4 regions of the Affinirhizobium rhizoryzae genome follow, and region 4 is predicted to be linked to each of the others. Evidence: predicted binding sites of a transcription regulator. Region 4 holds the regulator's gene; each other region holds the start of a gene.

What was found. Region 4 encodes LexA, which represses DNA repair genes until DNA is damaged. Its sites were predicted from a motif close to TGTTCNNNNTGTGTTCNG; they were not measured.
Region 1: G6N80_RS06715 (energy-coupling factor ABC transporter ATP-binding protein) is a predicted target of LexA. The motif match lies at 1,753-1,770, and genes of this name have one in related genera.
Region 2: G6N80_RS23345 (ImuA family protein) is a predicted target of LexA. The motif match lies at 1,191-1,208, and genes of this name have one in related genera.
Region 3: G6N80_RS09365 (YifB family Mg chelatase-like AAA ATPase) is a predicted target of LexA. The motif match lies at 1,675-1,692, and genes of this name have one in related genera.

Annotation. Positions count from the first base shown of each region.
Region 1 covers NZ_CP049250.1:74,923-78,145, reverse strand. Annotated here, with positions in the region: gene G6N80_RS06725 (biotin transporter BioY) at 1-326, opposite strand, end outside; gene G6N80_RS06720 (energy-coupling factor transporter transmembrane component T family protein) at 367-984, opposite strand; gene G6N80_RS06715 (energy-coupling factor ABC transporter ATP-binding protein) at 978-1,658, opposite strand; gene G6N80_RS06710 (winged helix-turn-helix domain-containing protein) at 1,789-2,982, shown strand; gene G6N80_RS06705 (GNAT family N-acetyltransferase) at 3,044-3,223, shown strand, end outside.
Region 2 covers NZ_CP049250.1:1,036,285-1,039,507, reverse strand. Annotated here, with positions in the region: gene G6N80_RS11180 (LysE family translocator) at 1-597, shown strand, start outside; gene G6N80_RS11175 (metallopeptidase family protein) at 614-1,057, opposite strand; gene G6N80_RS23345 (ImuA family protein) at 1,262-2,179, shown strand; gene G6N80_RS11170 (Y-family DNA polymerase) at 2,220-3,223, shown strand, end outside.
Region 3 covers NZ_CP049250.1:660,664-663,886, forward strand. Annotated here, with positions in the region: gene G6N80_RS09365 (YifB family Mg chelatase-like AAA ATPase) at 68-1,600, opposite strand; gene gshB (glutathione synthase) at 1,737-2,690, opposite strand; gene G6N80_RS09375 (cupin domain-containing protein) at 2,760-3,223, opposite strand, start outside.
Region 4 covers NZ_CP049250.1:2,546,839-2,550,061, reverse strand. Annotated here, with positions in the region: gene G6N80_RS18110 (VOC family protein) at 1-760, opposite strand, end outside; gene lexA (transcriptional repressor LexA) at 859-1,584, shown strand; gene G6N80_RS18100 (ComEC/Rec2 family competence protein) at 1,578-3,223, opposite strand, start outside.

The sequences.
Region 1 (3,223 bases), 900 kb from region 4:
TCGCTGACGAGTCGCTGAGCGAGAAGGCCAGTGACGAAGGTGCCGACAATCCAGCCGAAGATGTAGCCTGCTGTCGGTCCCATGAGGACGGCAAGACCGCCGCGACCGCCGGACAGGACCGGCAGGCCGACCGCCACCAGCACGACGAGCAGAACATAGGCCAGCGCACCGCGCCTAGCGCCGATGATGCAGCCTGCCAGCATGACACCCATGGATTGCGCGGTGATCGGCACCGGCAGAAACGCCAGCGGAACCGGCGGAATCAGGCCCAGAACAACGATGATGGCGGTAAACAGCGCCGCAAGCACGAGATCTCTGGTGGACATGAAAACTCCTGTCGAGGCTGAGCGCCTCTTTTAAAAAAGATCAATGGCGGCTTTTCTGGCCTCGAATGCCGCGTGCGTCAATCGCGTCGGCAATGCTATCCGCATCCTTGAGGGTTGAAATGATCAGCGGACCGAGCAGGCGATGCAGCTTCACCGGAATACCGCGTGCCTTGTGCGCATCCTTCAAGGCCCCGTAGCGCGCATGAATCTCAGGAACGAAGCGCAGGACAAGGCCAAGCGCCAGACCCAGATCCGCCGCTCTGATGAGGCCAAGCCTTTCCAGCGGCATGGCGGCTCGCGTCAGTGTATCGATGAACGCAGAGAGGGATGTGCTTGCCGTCACGGCACTGGCAAAAAACAGGATGGCAGGCAGGCGTAGGAGAATGACCAGACCGTCGCGCGGCGACAGGAGCACCATGTTGACAAGTGCAAGAAAGGCAATCGTCAGGAGCACCGGCTTCGTTCTCTGCCAGAGCATCCTCTCCGTCATGCCGATACTGCGCGAAACCATAAGCGAAGCGACAAGCGCGGCTGCAAGCAGCGGCAGGTTGCTGATGAGCGTGAGCACGAGGCTGAGCACCAGCAGCGCGAAAAGCTTCCAGCCGGTTCCCATCCGGTGAAGCCAGCTTTCCCCCTCGATGTGGAGGCTGTTCAGCATCCGACCAGCTCGCAATAGAAACGGATCGCTTCGTGACCCCAGCCATCGAAAACGATCCGACCTTCGTGAAACACCAGCACTCGCTCGAAGCCTGCGACCAGATCCAGATCATGGCTCACCACAATGGCCTGTTCGGCCAAGTCGCCAATCGTGTCCTTGACGATGGCCCGGTTGCGCAGGTCCAGTTGATTGGTCGGCTCGTCGAACAGTAGCAGATCCGGCTCCGTCACCGTCACCGCCGCCAGTGCCGCCAGTTGCAACTGGCCGCCGGACAATTCATGCGGACGCCGCCTTGCAAGATCCTCGATCCCGAACCGCTGGAGCACTGCGCCAACACGCCGGCTCACCTCCGGTCCCTTGACGCCTCGGCTCTTCAGGCCAAGCGCCACGTCATCCTCAATCACTGGAAGAATGATCTGGTGTCCCGGGTTCTGGAAAATGAAGCCAATACGTCCGCGCAAGGCATCACCGTCCTCGGCCCAATCCAGACCATCGATGAGAATCTTGCCGCGCGTGGATTTGGCAAGTCCGGCAATCAGCCGGGCAAAACTGGTCTTGCCGGAACCGTTCAGGCCAATCACGCCGATCCGGTGTTCAGTCAATTCGAGAGAAAGCGGATGAAGCGCCACCCGTTCTCCAAAGCTCAAACCCGCGTTTTCAAGTTGAATGCGCAACCGTGAAGGCCTCTATCCGTTTCCGCAGTCTCTATAACGCTCCGCTTCGATCAGGGGAATGCCTGTCTGAATACGGAAAAATCGACGCGCCGCATTGAACAAAACAAGAACAAGCGCTAGCGTGAGAATTATGACGATTCTGATTGAAAACGAGCGTGCACGGCGAATGTTTCTGGAGCGGCAAGGCCTTGCCGCCGCGCCAAATCGCGCGCTTGGTTTGCAGGGGCTGCAGCGGCTGATCGAGGATCTCGGCTTTGTTCAGGTCGATAGCGTCCAGACCGTGGAGCGCGCCCATCACCAGATCCTGTTCTCCCGCAACCAGACCTATCGGAGGGAGGATCTCGTCCGGCTGCTGGAGAAAGAGAGAAGCCTGTTTGAACACTGGACGCATGATGCCTCGGTCATTCCGTCCGCCTTCTTTCCCTATTGGAAGCATCGCTTTGTCCGCCGCGAGGCAAAGATCATGGAAAACTGGGCCAAGTGGCAGGGGGAGGGGTTCGACCGCGCTTTCGAGGCAACCTATCAGCGCATCCGCACGCTGGGGGCCACCATGTCGCGTGATGTGAAAGCGGAGGATCACAAAGGCGGCGGCTGGTGGAACTGGCATCCCTCGAAGACTGCGCTCGAATTTCTATGGCATACCGGCAAGCTCGCCATCGCGCGGCGGGAAAACTTTCAGAAAGTCTATGATCTGGCGGAGCGGGTCATTCCGCCGCATCACTATGAGCCGGAGGTCAGCCACGATGAATTCGTCGATTGGGCCTGTCGCTCGGCGCTTTCCCGGCTTGGTTTTGCAACGCATGGAGAAATCGCTGCCTTCTGGGCGCTGGTGTCCCCGCAGGAGGCGAAAACCTGGGTGGATAGCCACCGAGAGGAATTGCAACTGGTCTCCATTGCCTGTGTCGATGGCACGTCACGTCCTTCCTTTGCGCTGAAGGAGCAACTGCCCGCAATTCTGGAACCCCCTGTGCCGCCGCAGCGGATCCGCGTCCTGTCACCGTTCGATCCACTGCTGCGGGATCGCAACCGCGCCGAACGCCTGTTCGGCTTCTTCTATCGCATCGAGATTTTCGTGCCCGAACCCAAGCGGCAATATGGCTACTACGTTTTCCCGCTGCTGGAAGCGGATCGGATGATTGGGCGCATCGATATGAAGGCCGACCGCAAGACAAGCCTTCTTGGCGTCAAGCGGCTGTGGCTGGAGCCGGGCGTCAAGCTATCCACCGGACGGTTGGAGCGCCTGAACGCAGAGCTTTTGCGGCTTGCGCGCTTCACCGGTGTGGAAGGGGTGAACTATGCCGATGGCTGGCTGGCCGGTGCCTGAAGGAGTGAATGAATTGAGTGGTTACGCTGTTGTTTCAAACTTTCCCGAACTTGGCGATTACATGCGTCTGCGAACCATATCGGGATTGACGCCATTTTCGGAAGAGGCCTCCCGCAAAGGGCTGAAGGGCACGGTTTTCGGCGTTTCGATCTATTTGGGCGATGATGTTGTCGGCATGGGCCGCATCATCGGCGATGGCGGGTGTTTCTTCCAGATTACGGATATCGCCGTGGACCCTACA
Region 2 (3,223 bases), 1.5 Mb from region 4:
ATTGCCTTGGGCATGGTTCTGACACCCGGACCGAATATGGTTTACCTGATTTCGCGCTCGATTTGCCAGGGGCCGAAAGCAGGACTCATTTCTCTCGGCGGCGTGGCGCTCGGCTTCATATTTTACATGCTGTGCGCGGCATTCGGTATAACGGCCATCGTCATGGCCGTTCCTTATGCCTATGATGCGCTGCGGATTGGCGGAGCGGTCTATCTGCTTTATCTGGCATGGCAGGCGGTAAAACCGGGCGGCAGATCGCCATTTCAGGTGAAGGACCTGCCGCAGGATAGCCCAGGCAGATTGTTCGCCATGGGCTTTGTGACCAATCTTCTCAACCCGAAGATCGCCGTCATGTATCTTTCGCTGCTGCCGCAATTCGTCCAGCCCGATCATGGGAGCGTGCTCGTACAATCGCTAGCACTTGGAACGACGCAGATCATGATCAGCATTACAGTGAATGCTATGATTGCACTCGCAGCAGGATCCATCGCAGGCTTTCTATCCCGCCGGCCAAGCTGGCTGGTTGTTCAACGCTGGCTGATGGGGACAGTCCTGGCAGGCCTTGCCATTCGCATGGCAACGGAAGCCCGTCGATAAGATGGGACCAGGCTAATCAGCCGGTACGATCCGCTGCCTCGTCTGCGCTTTCCTCGATGCGCTCCATATCATCGTCACTCAAGCCGAAATGGTGGCCGATTTCGTGGATGAGAACATGGGTGATGATATCGCCCAGCGTCTCGTCATTTTCAGCCCAGTAGTCAAGGATAGGGCGACGATAGAGGCGGATGCGGTTGGGAAGCTCACCCGTTTCCATGGTGAAGCGTTCAGAAATTCCACGTCCTTCAAAGAGACCCAGAAGATCGAAAGGCGTTTCCAGCGCCATATCCTCAAACACTTCATCATCAGGAAAATCTTCGATCTCGATGATCAGGTTCGTCGTCAGCGCACGAAATTCTTCCGGAAGATTGCCATAGGCCTCGATTGCCAGCGACTCGAAAGTGCTGATGGTTGGGGCGTGGCGATCCCGCCAATCATCTGTCTGGTCAACACGGGCCATAACTGCTCCTTTTCTCGACCCCATATAAGGTTTTCTCAAAAAATTTTCGAGTGCGGATTCAATCACCACCTGCATGAGTCGGTGAAACTGGTTACCAGCCCCGTTGACTCTTGCCGCGACCTCTGGAATCCATAAGAACATAACATGAACATATGATCTCTTCAGGCGTTATACCGAGGAGATCCAAGCGATGGAGCTGACGTCATGGCGAAAAACGCCTTGGCGCAGGAGACTGTTTTTGCCCTGCGCGAAACGATTGCCCGGTTGGAAGGCAAATCCCTTCCGGCACTGGCCGCCGCCCAGGCAAGCCATGCCGGACATCCGGCAGGTGGCGACGAGGCCCGGATCAGGACGGGAGTGGATTTCCTGGATGAAGCTTTGGACGGCGGTCTGCCTTGTGGCGGGATCACCGAACTGCGCAGTGACGGTCTACGTCATGCAGGCGCTCTGTCCGGCTTTGCCATGGCGCTTGGATGCCTGTTCCAGAAGGCTGAAAATCGCCCACTGCTGTGGATTTCAGATCGCATGACCGCCAGTGACGCCGGTCTGCCCTACCCAATCGGGTTGAAGCGCTTTGGCCTGTCCATCCACCGGTTCCTGCATGCGGCACCGAACCGGCTGGAAGACGCCCTGTGGCTTGCAGAAGCCGCGCTTTCAAGCGGCATCTTTGCCGCAACCTTTTTTGAAGTGCGCGGAAACCCTGCCCACTTCGGCTTGACCGAAAGCCGACGATTAAGCCTGCGGGCAAAGGCAGCAGGACGTCCGCTTCTGATCTTGCGACATGGGGGAGAGGAAGAGGCATCCAGCGCCCTTTTCCGTTTCCATGTCGAACCCTCCCTCGCCTCCCCTCGTCGCCTGCCAGATGGATCGATGCTTGGCGGCAGCATCGGTTCATCCGTCTTCCATCTAACTTTGGAAAAGAGCCGCAATGCGGCCCCGCTTTCCCTGCATCTGGAGTGGAACCATCATGACCGCCGTCTCATCGCCCTCGACCCGACAGAACGCGCTCTTTCGTTCGAACGGCCGACAGCGCATTCTGGCGCTTCACTTCCCAAGGCTCTCGACAGACAGGATCCTTCGCCGCCGCTGGGGGCTGTCCTGGCGTTCGACCGGGCGTCCTGAAGACATCATTTTCGTCTGCGCCGGCCGGCGGGAAAACGCCATGCGTCTGACCGCACTGGATTCGCATGCTGAAACCGTGGGGCTGAAGCGAGGGCAGGGGCTGGCGGAAGCGCGCGCCATCCATCCTGCTCTTGTCATGGTGGAAGAAGATGAAGCAGCGGACAAACGCTTTCTGGAAGCCCTGGCGGACTGGTGTGACCGCTACACGCCTTTGGTGGCACTGGAAGGCAGGGATGGCCTGTTCCTGAACATTACTGGCTGCGCGCATCTTTTCGGTGGTGAAGAGGCCATGCTGCGGGAAATCCTGCTGCGGCTGGAGCAGATGGGACTGGAGGTCAAAGGTGCCATCTCGTCCGCTCCAGGTCTTTCGTCGGCTGTCGCCCGTTTCGATGCAAGCCGAATTATCGGGGAGGATGAGCATGAACGCCTACTGGCGCCCTTGCCGCTCGCAGCTCTGAGGATTGATGATGCAACCGTGCAAGGGCTCGCCAAGCTTGGCCTGAAACAGGTTGGCGATCTGCTGGAGGCCCCACGCGCACCTCTGGCACGACGTTTCGGGACACAGCTTCTTCTGCGGTTGGATCAGGCCTTGGGTCTGGATGACGAAGCCATATCCCCTCGCCGACCCGTAGCGCATCTTTCCGCTGAAAGACGTCTCGCCGAGCCCGTTCAGGCGGAGGACGACATTCTGGAACTCACCTCACAGGTGGCGCAAAGCCTCAAACCGGGGCTGGAGGCAAGAGGTGCAGGTGGGCGCGTCTTCGAACTGGTTCTGTTTCGGGTCGATGGCAAGGTCTTTCGGCTGAAGGCGGGTGCCTCTCGGCCCTTAAGGGATGCTGCTCGTATTGCCAAACTCTTTGCCGAACGGCTGAAAGGTGTTCACGATGATCTGGATGCGGGCTTCGGTTTTGAGCTCCTGCGGCTGAACGTGCTGCGTCACGAGGTTTTCGATCATGCCCAGAAGGATTTCGAAGGCGAGGATGAAAGGCATTTATCACTTGCCGATTTCGTGGATCAGGTTTCGGCCCGCTTCGGCCCCGAGTG
Region 3 (3,223 bases), 1.5 Mb from region 4:
GAGGTGTACAAGCGGTCATCCGCTCTACTCATCACCGAACCTCCCTGGTTATCTCAAGAGCCTGTCGTCAGACGGCTGCAGTCAACCTTTCACCTGCTATTCGGTAGGATATGGCTTCCGCGAGATGGATGCGCCCAACACGGTCGCAGTCGTCCAGATCCGCAAGTGTTCTGGCTACTTTCAGCACCCGATGATAGGCACGCGCCGAGAATTTCATCTTGTCAGCCGCATCCCTTAACAACTGTGCTCCGGCAGTGTCAGGTTCAGCGACCTGCTCGATGAGCGAGGTCGAACATCTTGCATTGGTGCTGATATAGGGCATGCCTGCGGCAATAAACCTCCGGCGCTGGCGATCTCTTGCCTTCGCGACGCGGGCAGCTACATCGGCACTGCTTTCCGCCGGACGAGGACGGATGAGGTCCGCTGCCGCAACAGCGGGCACGTCGATACGGATATCGATGCGATCCAGCAGAGGCCCGGAGATGCGTGCCTGATAATCCGTCATGCATTTAGGGCCCTTGGCACAGGTATGCCCCGGCTCACCGGCCATACCGCATCGGCACGGATTCATGGCAGCGACCAGTTGTATATTGGCCGGATAAGAGACCCGGTGATTGGCGCGTGCAATGATGCACTCGCCCGTTTCCAGCGGCTGTCGCAAGGCATCAAGGACCTGCGGGGAAAATTCGGGAAATTCGTCAAGGAACAGCACGCCGTGATGTGACAGCGATGCCTCACCCGGTTTTGCCCGAAAACCGCCACCGACAAGCGCTGCCATGGTGGCCGAATGATGCGGTGTGCGGAACGGACGCCGGTCCGACAGCTTCCCTCCCGAAAGTTGACCCGCAATCGAGTGAATCATGGAGACTTCCAGAAGCTCCGCTGCAGAAAGCGGCGGAAGAATGGAAGGAAGGCGCGCCGCCAGCATCGACTTTCCAGAACCTGGCGGCCCCACCATCAGAAGATTATGACCACCCGCCGCAGCAACTTCCAGCGCTCGCTTGGCGCTTTCCTGTCCTTTGATCTCGGCGAGATCCGGCAAACTGGTGGGAGCTGCACGAATTGCCGGTGCTGGCCTTGAAAGAAGCTGGCTTCCGCGAAAATGGTTGGCCAGCGCAATCAGACTGCGAGGTGCCAGAATATCGAACTCGGCACCGGCCCAGGCGGCCTCCGCACCGCTGTCTGCCGGGCAGATGAGCCCTTTGCCGAGCGCATTTGCACCAATGGCTGCAGGCAAGGCACCGGCCACTGCAGCCAGTGTTCCGTCCAGGTTGAGCTCGCCAATCACAACGTAACTTGCCAGTGCTTCGACTGGAATGGCGCCCAAGGCAGCCATCAGCCCGAGTGCAATCGGCAGATCAAAGTGAGATCCCTCCTTGGGAAGATCCGCAGGCGCCAGATTGATCGTGATCCTTTTCGGCGGCAGCGCGAGACCGGAGGCATGCAGGGCTGCCTGTACGCGCTCACGACTCTCCGCTACCGCCTTGTCCGGCAGGCCAACGATCTGCATGGCGAGCTTCCCCGGGCCCACCATGACCTGCACGTCAACAGGGACGCCCTCTATGCCCTGAAAGGCAACCGTATTAACACGCGCGACCATTTCCACCTGCCAGCCACGCTTCGGCAGCAGCACCGAAGCTCGCGTGCAATCAAGCACAACTTGAAGGCGGAAACAAGAACAATTAGAGAACAAAATTCCTGTTAAAGTTGCACCTAAATTTGAAGTGCCTCAACTCTCAAGCGGCAGAACGCTTTGCCTCGATCGCATCCCAAAGCAGCGCGGCTGCATCGACCCCGCCGAACTTCTTGACTTCGCGAATGCCGGTTGGAGACGTGACATTGATCTCGGTCATGTAGTCACCGATGACATCAATCCCGACGAACAGGAAGCCGCGCTCCCGCAGCGCTGGTCCGATACGCTCGCAGATTTCCTGCTCGCGGCGGGTCAACTCCGTCGGCTCTGCACGTCCGCCGACATGCATATTGGAGCGGGCGTCGTGCTCTGCTGGCACGCGGTTGATCGCGCCCACCGGATTTCCATCAACGAGGAGGATTCGCTTGTCACCCTTGCGCACGGCCGGCAGATAGGCCTGAGCGATGTAAGGCTCGCGATACATCTGGCCGAACATTTCCAGAAGCGACGAAAAGTTGCGATCATCACGGGCAGAGTGGAAGACGCCTGCGCCGCCATTGCCATAGAGCGGCTTCAGGATGATGTCGCCGAGCTCCTCCCGGAAGCGGGCAATCTCGCCAACATCCTTGGTAATCAGGGTCGGCGGCATCAGATCCGCGAACTTGGTCACGAAAATCTTTTCCGGTGAGTTGCGCACCCAGGCAGGATCGTTCACGACCAGCGTCTTCGGATGGATACGCTCCAGAAGATGGGTAGATGTGATGTAACCCATGTCAAAGGGCGGGTCCTGCCGCAGGTGGACGACATCCATAGTCGACAGATCGACGCGCTCCCGCTCGCCGAGCGTGAAATGATTGCCCTTTTCGTCACGCAACTGCATGGCTTCCACGGCGGCAAATATCTTGCCATCGCGCATGGTCAGCCTGTCGGGCGTATAGTGAAAGAGTTCGTAGCCGCGCGCCTGCGCTTCCAGCGCCATGGCGAAGGTAGAATCTCCGGCGATATTGATGCCGGACACGTGGTCCATCTGGAACGCGACTTTACGAATATTGGCCATGACTGCCCCTCAAGAGATTACCTGGCAGATGTAGGATGCCTGAGGGGCAATGGCAACGCGAGAATGGGCTCAGAGTGCTGTTCTTCGGCCCTTCAGCTTGCGGATGATGCGCCTGCGGATACGATAAAACAGGGAAACGGGCAGATCGAGCGGCTGGCGCATGAAGGCGATCTTTCGGACATAGCGCTCCACCTTCCAGGTCGCCCAGGTTCCGGCCTTGAAGTAACCGACATCGCCTGCTTTCAGCAGTTTCTGCGTGCCATCTTCCGCGATGACGAAAACATCGCCTTCCAGAATGACGACGGTTTCATCTTCGCCAAAAAACCACCTGAATGAGCCAGCCGTGCAATCCCACATCGCCGTACAGGCACATTTGTCAGTCGCATTTGAATGGTAGGCAACTCGCGCCTCAGGGCTTCCGGACAGTATCCAGCTGGGCTCTATGGGCGAGGAAACCAGATCCTTTACAAGATGCTCGTTGCTGGCACCGATGAACGGAGCGGGGACTGCCACTTCATTGGCAGTCCGTCTAC
Region 4 (3,223 bases):
CGCGGAGACCTGTGGGATACCTTGGAGTGTGGTCTAATTCGGGGGCAATTTCCATCGCGACCTCGACGTCACAATTGCCCAGCGGGAACACATACTTGTGATCCTTTTCCTGCACGTGAACGCCAAGCATCGTTGCCAGATTTTCAATTCCCCTTGACCCCTCTGTGGCGAGGAAGAGAGCGCCAAGTCCGAGCGCACCATTTCTATGCTCTACGGACGGCCCCGCAGTTGGTAATGCCGCATTCACTCGTTGGCACGTGAAAGCGAAGAAGCTCGAGGAATCGAGATCGGCAAAGGCCAGTCGAAAGCTGGCAACCGAAGCGCTACCGTTCTCATCAACGACCGTACGCGAAAAGTCCAGGCGATTCCCGGCGCTGATCCCGGATTGCCGGAAGCGTTCATCATCCGTCACCGCATCCGTCGAACGCAAAACAAAAGCAGAAAAACCTTCACGAGCTCCGGCTTGCCGAAACGTACGATCTTTTTCGACGAAGCAGTTTCCTGCAGTAATGCTCTGGCCTGCGAGAGCCTCATCTTGAACGGCAAGTGGCTCAAGATAGGTTCCGTCGCTGAAAAAGACACAGGCATTGGACGTGCCGAAAGGATGGAACGCGTCCGGCGCCACGGTAAAGCCAAGCTCCTGCCAACGCTTGCGCGCGCCAACCAGCGATTCGACCGGCAAGACCAGATGATCGATGTTCGGAGTAGTCAAAAAAGAAGCTCCTGTCGGTAACACGGCCTGCAACCCACCATTATCCATGTGTTTCTGCAAGCTATATTTGCCGTGAACCTCTTGCGGAACACATATGGAACAGATAGTGTCTGTTCTGGATTTGTTTCCCAACAGGATGACGACGCATGTTGACACGTAAACAGCAGGAACTGCTTCTTTTCATTCATGCACGGATGAAGGAGTCGGGCGTGCCGCCGTCATTTGACGAGATGAAAGATGCTCTGGATCTCGCCTCCAAGTCGGGAATTCACCGCTTGATCACTGCTCTTGAAGAAAGAGGCTTTATCCGTCGGCTGCCCAACCGCGCCCGGGCGCTGGAGGTTATCAAGCTGCCCGAGCCCTTCGGTGCAACGCCTGCGACACCCAAACGCGGCTTTTCGCCAAGCGTCATCGAGGGATCGCTTGGCAAAGTGCAGCCGCCTTCACCTGCTCCGGTGCAGTCAAAACCCGCAGAAGAGGATAGCCAGTCCGCATCGGTTCCTGTCATGGGGCGCATCGCCGCTGGCGTGCCGATCTCTGCGATTCAGAACAATACCCATGCCATCAGCGTTCCATTGGAAATGCTTGGGCCGGGAGAACACTACGCGCTCGAGGTCAAGGGTGATTCGATGATCGAGGCAGGGATCCTGGACGGCGACACCGTAATCATTCGAAACGGCGCGACAGCCAGCCCCGGCGATATCGTGGTAGCACTTGTGGACGACGAGGAAGCGACGTTGAAGCGTTTCCGCCGCAAAGGCGCATCGATTGCGCTCGAAGCTGCGAACCCCGCTTACGAAACGCGCATCTTCCCGCCAGACCGTGTCAAGGTACAGGGCAAGCTGGTGGGCCTCATTCGGCGCTATCACTGAACCCGAAGTCGACGGATAGGATCGTCGTCCAACTGCTGGAATGTGTTGGTTCGCCAGTCGTAAAGACGGTGCAACTGCCAAGGTCTTTCGTTGCCCTGAAGCGCAGACTCCAGCATCCAGGAACCTGGATGAGGCTGACCGTTAAACCAAATTTCAATGGAGCCTGTCTGCTTCAGTTTTGAACCCGTCAGGAGCAACGCACCAGAGCGGCATTGTGTAAAGGGCGAGCCGGATACGACGACGATGTCAGACTTGTCGCACGCATATCCTGTGAGGCGTGTGTCACTCACGATCGTAACTCTGGCACCTGATGGACTGCGTCCGATGCAAATCAGATTTTTGACGCAAGAGAAGCGCGGCATTTGAAGCGGCGGCAACTGGTCTATTGCCAATGCTCTGTCGATGAGCGCGATCTCTTTGCTCGTCAATGCATGACGCGGTGTCTTCCCTGAAACCGTTCCTGTTACTGGCCCGTTTGATTCTGGTGCCGCCTCGCGCTTACCCACATCTACCCTCGTCACGGCTGGCATCACAAGTTCCTCAAGGCCCAGCGCGTTCTTCCATTGTTTGAATACGAACTCGGATGGTCTTTCGGTCGTGACGGATGCCGACGTCCCACTCAAGAGCGCCACCATTCTTCCATCCTCTGCAATTACGAGATCAGGCCTGGACGGCTCCATCAGTCCGTTGACACACACGGAAGCCACAAGAATGACGAGGCCAAACCATCGCAGTCGTGTCCGCAAGAGCGAGAAGATGATGAGACCGGCGGTGGCAACAGGCAAGAGCCAGCTTGCGGCACGCCCCGTTTCTATATTTCCGCCCCAGGAGGCCACCTCCAGGGCCACCGCGATTACCAGCTTCAAGCCAAGAGACATGATCATGAAGAACGGTTGATCGAGCCCGAAGGGCATCAGAAGCATGCCGATGAGTCCCGAAGGCATGACAATGAGGGAGATGATGGGCATGGTCGCAAGATTGGCAGCGAGGCCATAGGCAGTCAGCTGATTGAAATGCGCAATGGAAAAGACCGCAGTTGCCAATCCTCCGATCAGGGATGTCATCAACGTCCCGCCCAGAACCCGAGAGACGCCGGACAAAAGGCTACGAAATGAAATGCCGGAAACGAGCGCCTGATCGGACTCATGAGCGCGATCAGCCCAGATGCGATAGCAGGCAAGCAGAGCAGCAGTCGCAGCAAACGACATCTGGAAACTGGCGCCCATGACACTGGATGGGTGAAGAACGATGATCACCAACGCCGCCAGGGCGATGTTGTGCATACTCAACGAAGGGCGGTTGAAGAGGATGGCAATCAGAAGAATCGCCATCATGATGTATGCTCGTTCAGCTGATACGCCGAAACCGGAGATGCAATAATAGGCCGTCACCATCAGAAGCGCACCGAATGCGCTGACTTTTTTGACAGGTAAACGCGCTGAAACGCCCGGCAGCATAACGAGCACGGTTCGTAGGCCGACAAAAAAGATTCCCGCAGCGAGCGCCATGTTCAGGCCGGATATGGCGACGATATGGGCTAGCCCAGATGATCTGAGAGCCTCCACGACCGTTGGCGAAATCGCTCGTCGCTCATCCGTTACGATGGCAGCCGCAAATGCCCCCTCATCGCCGGGATTAA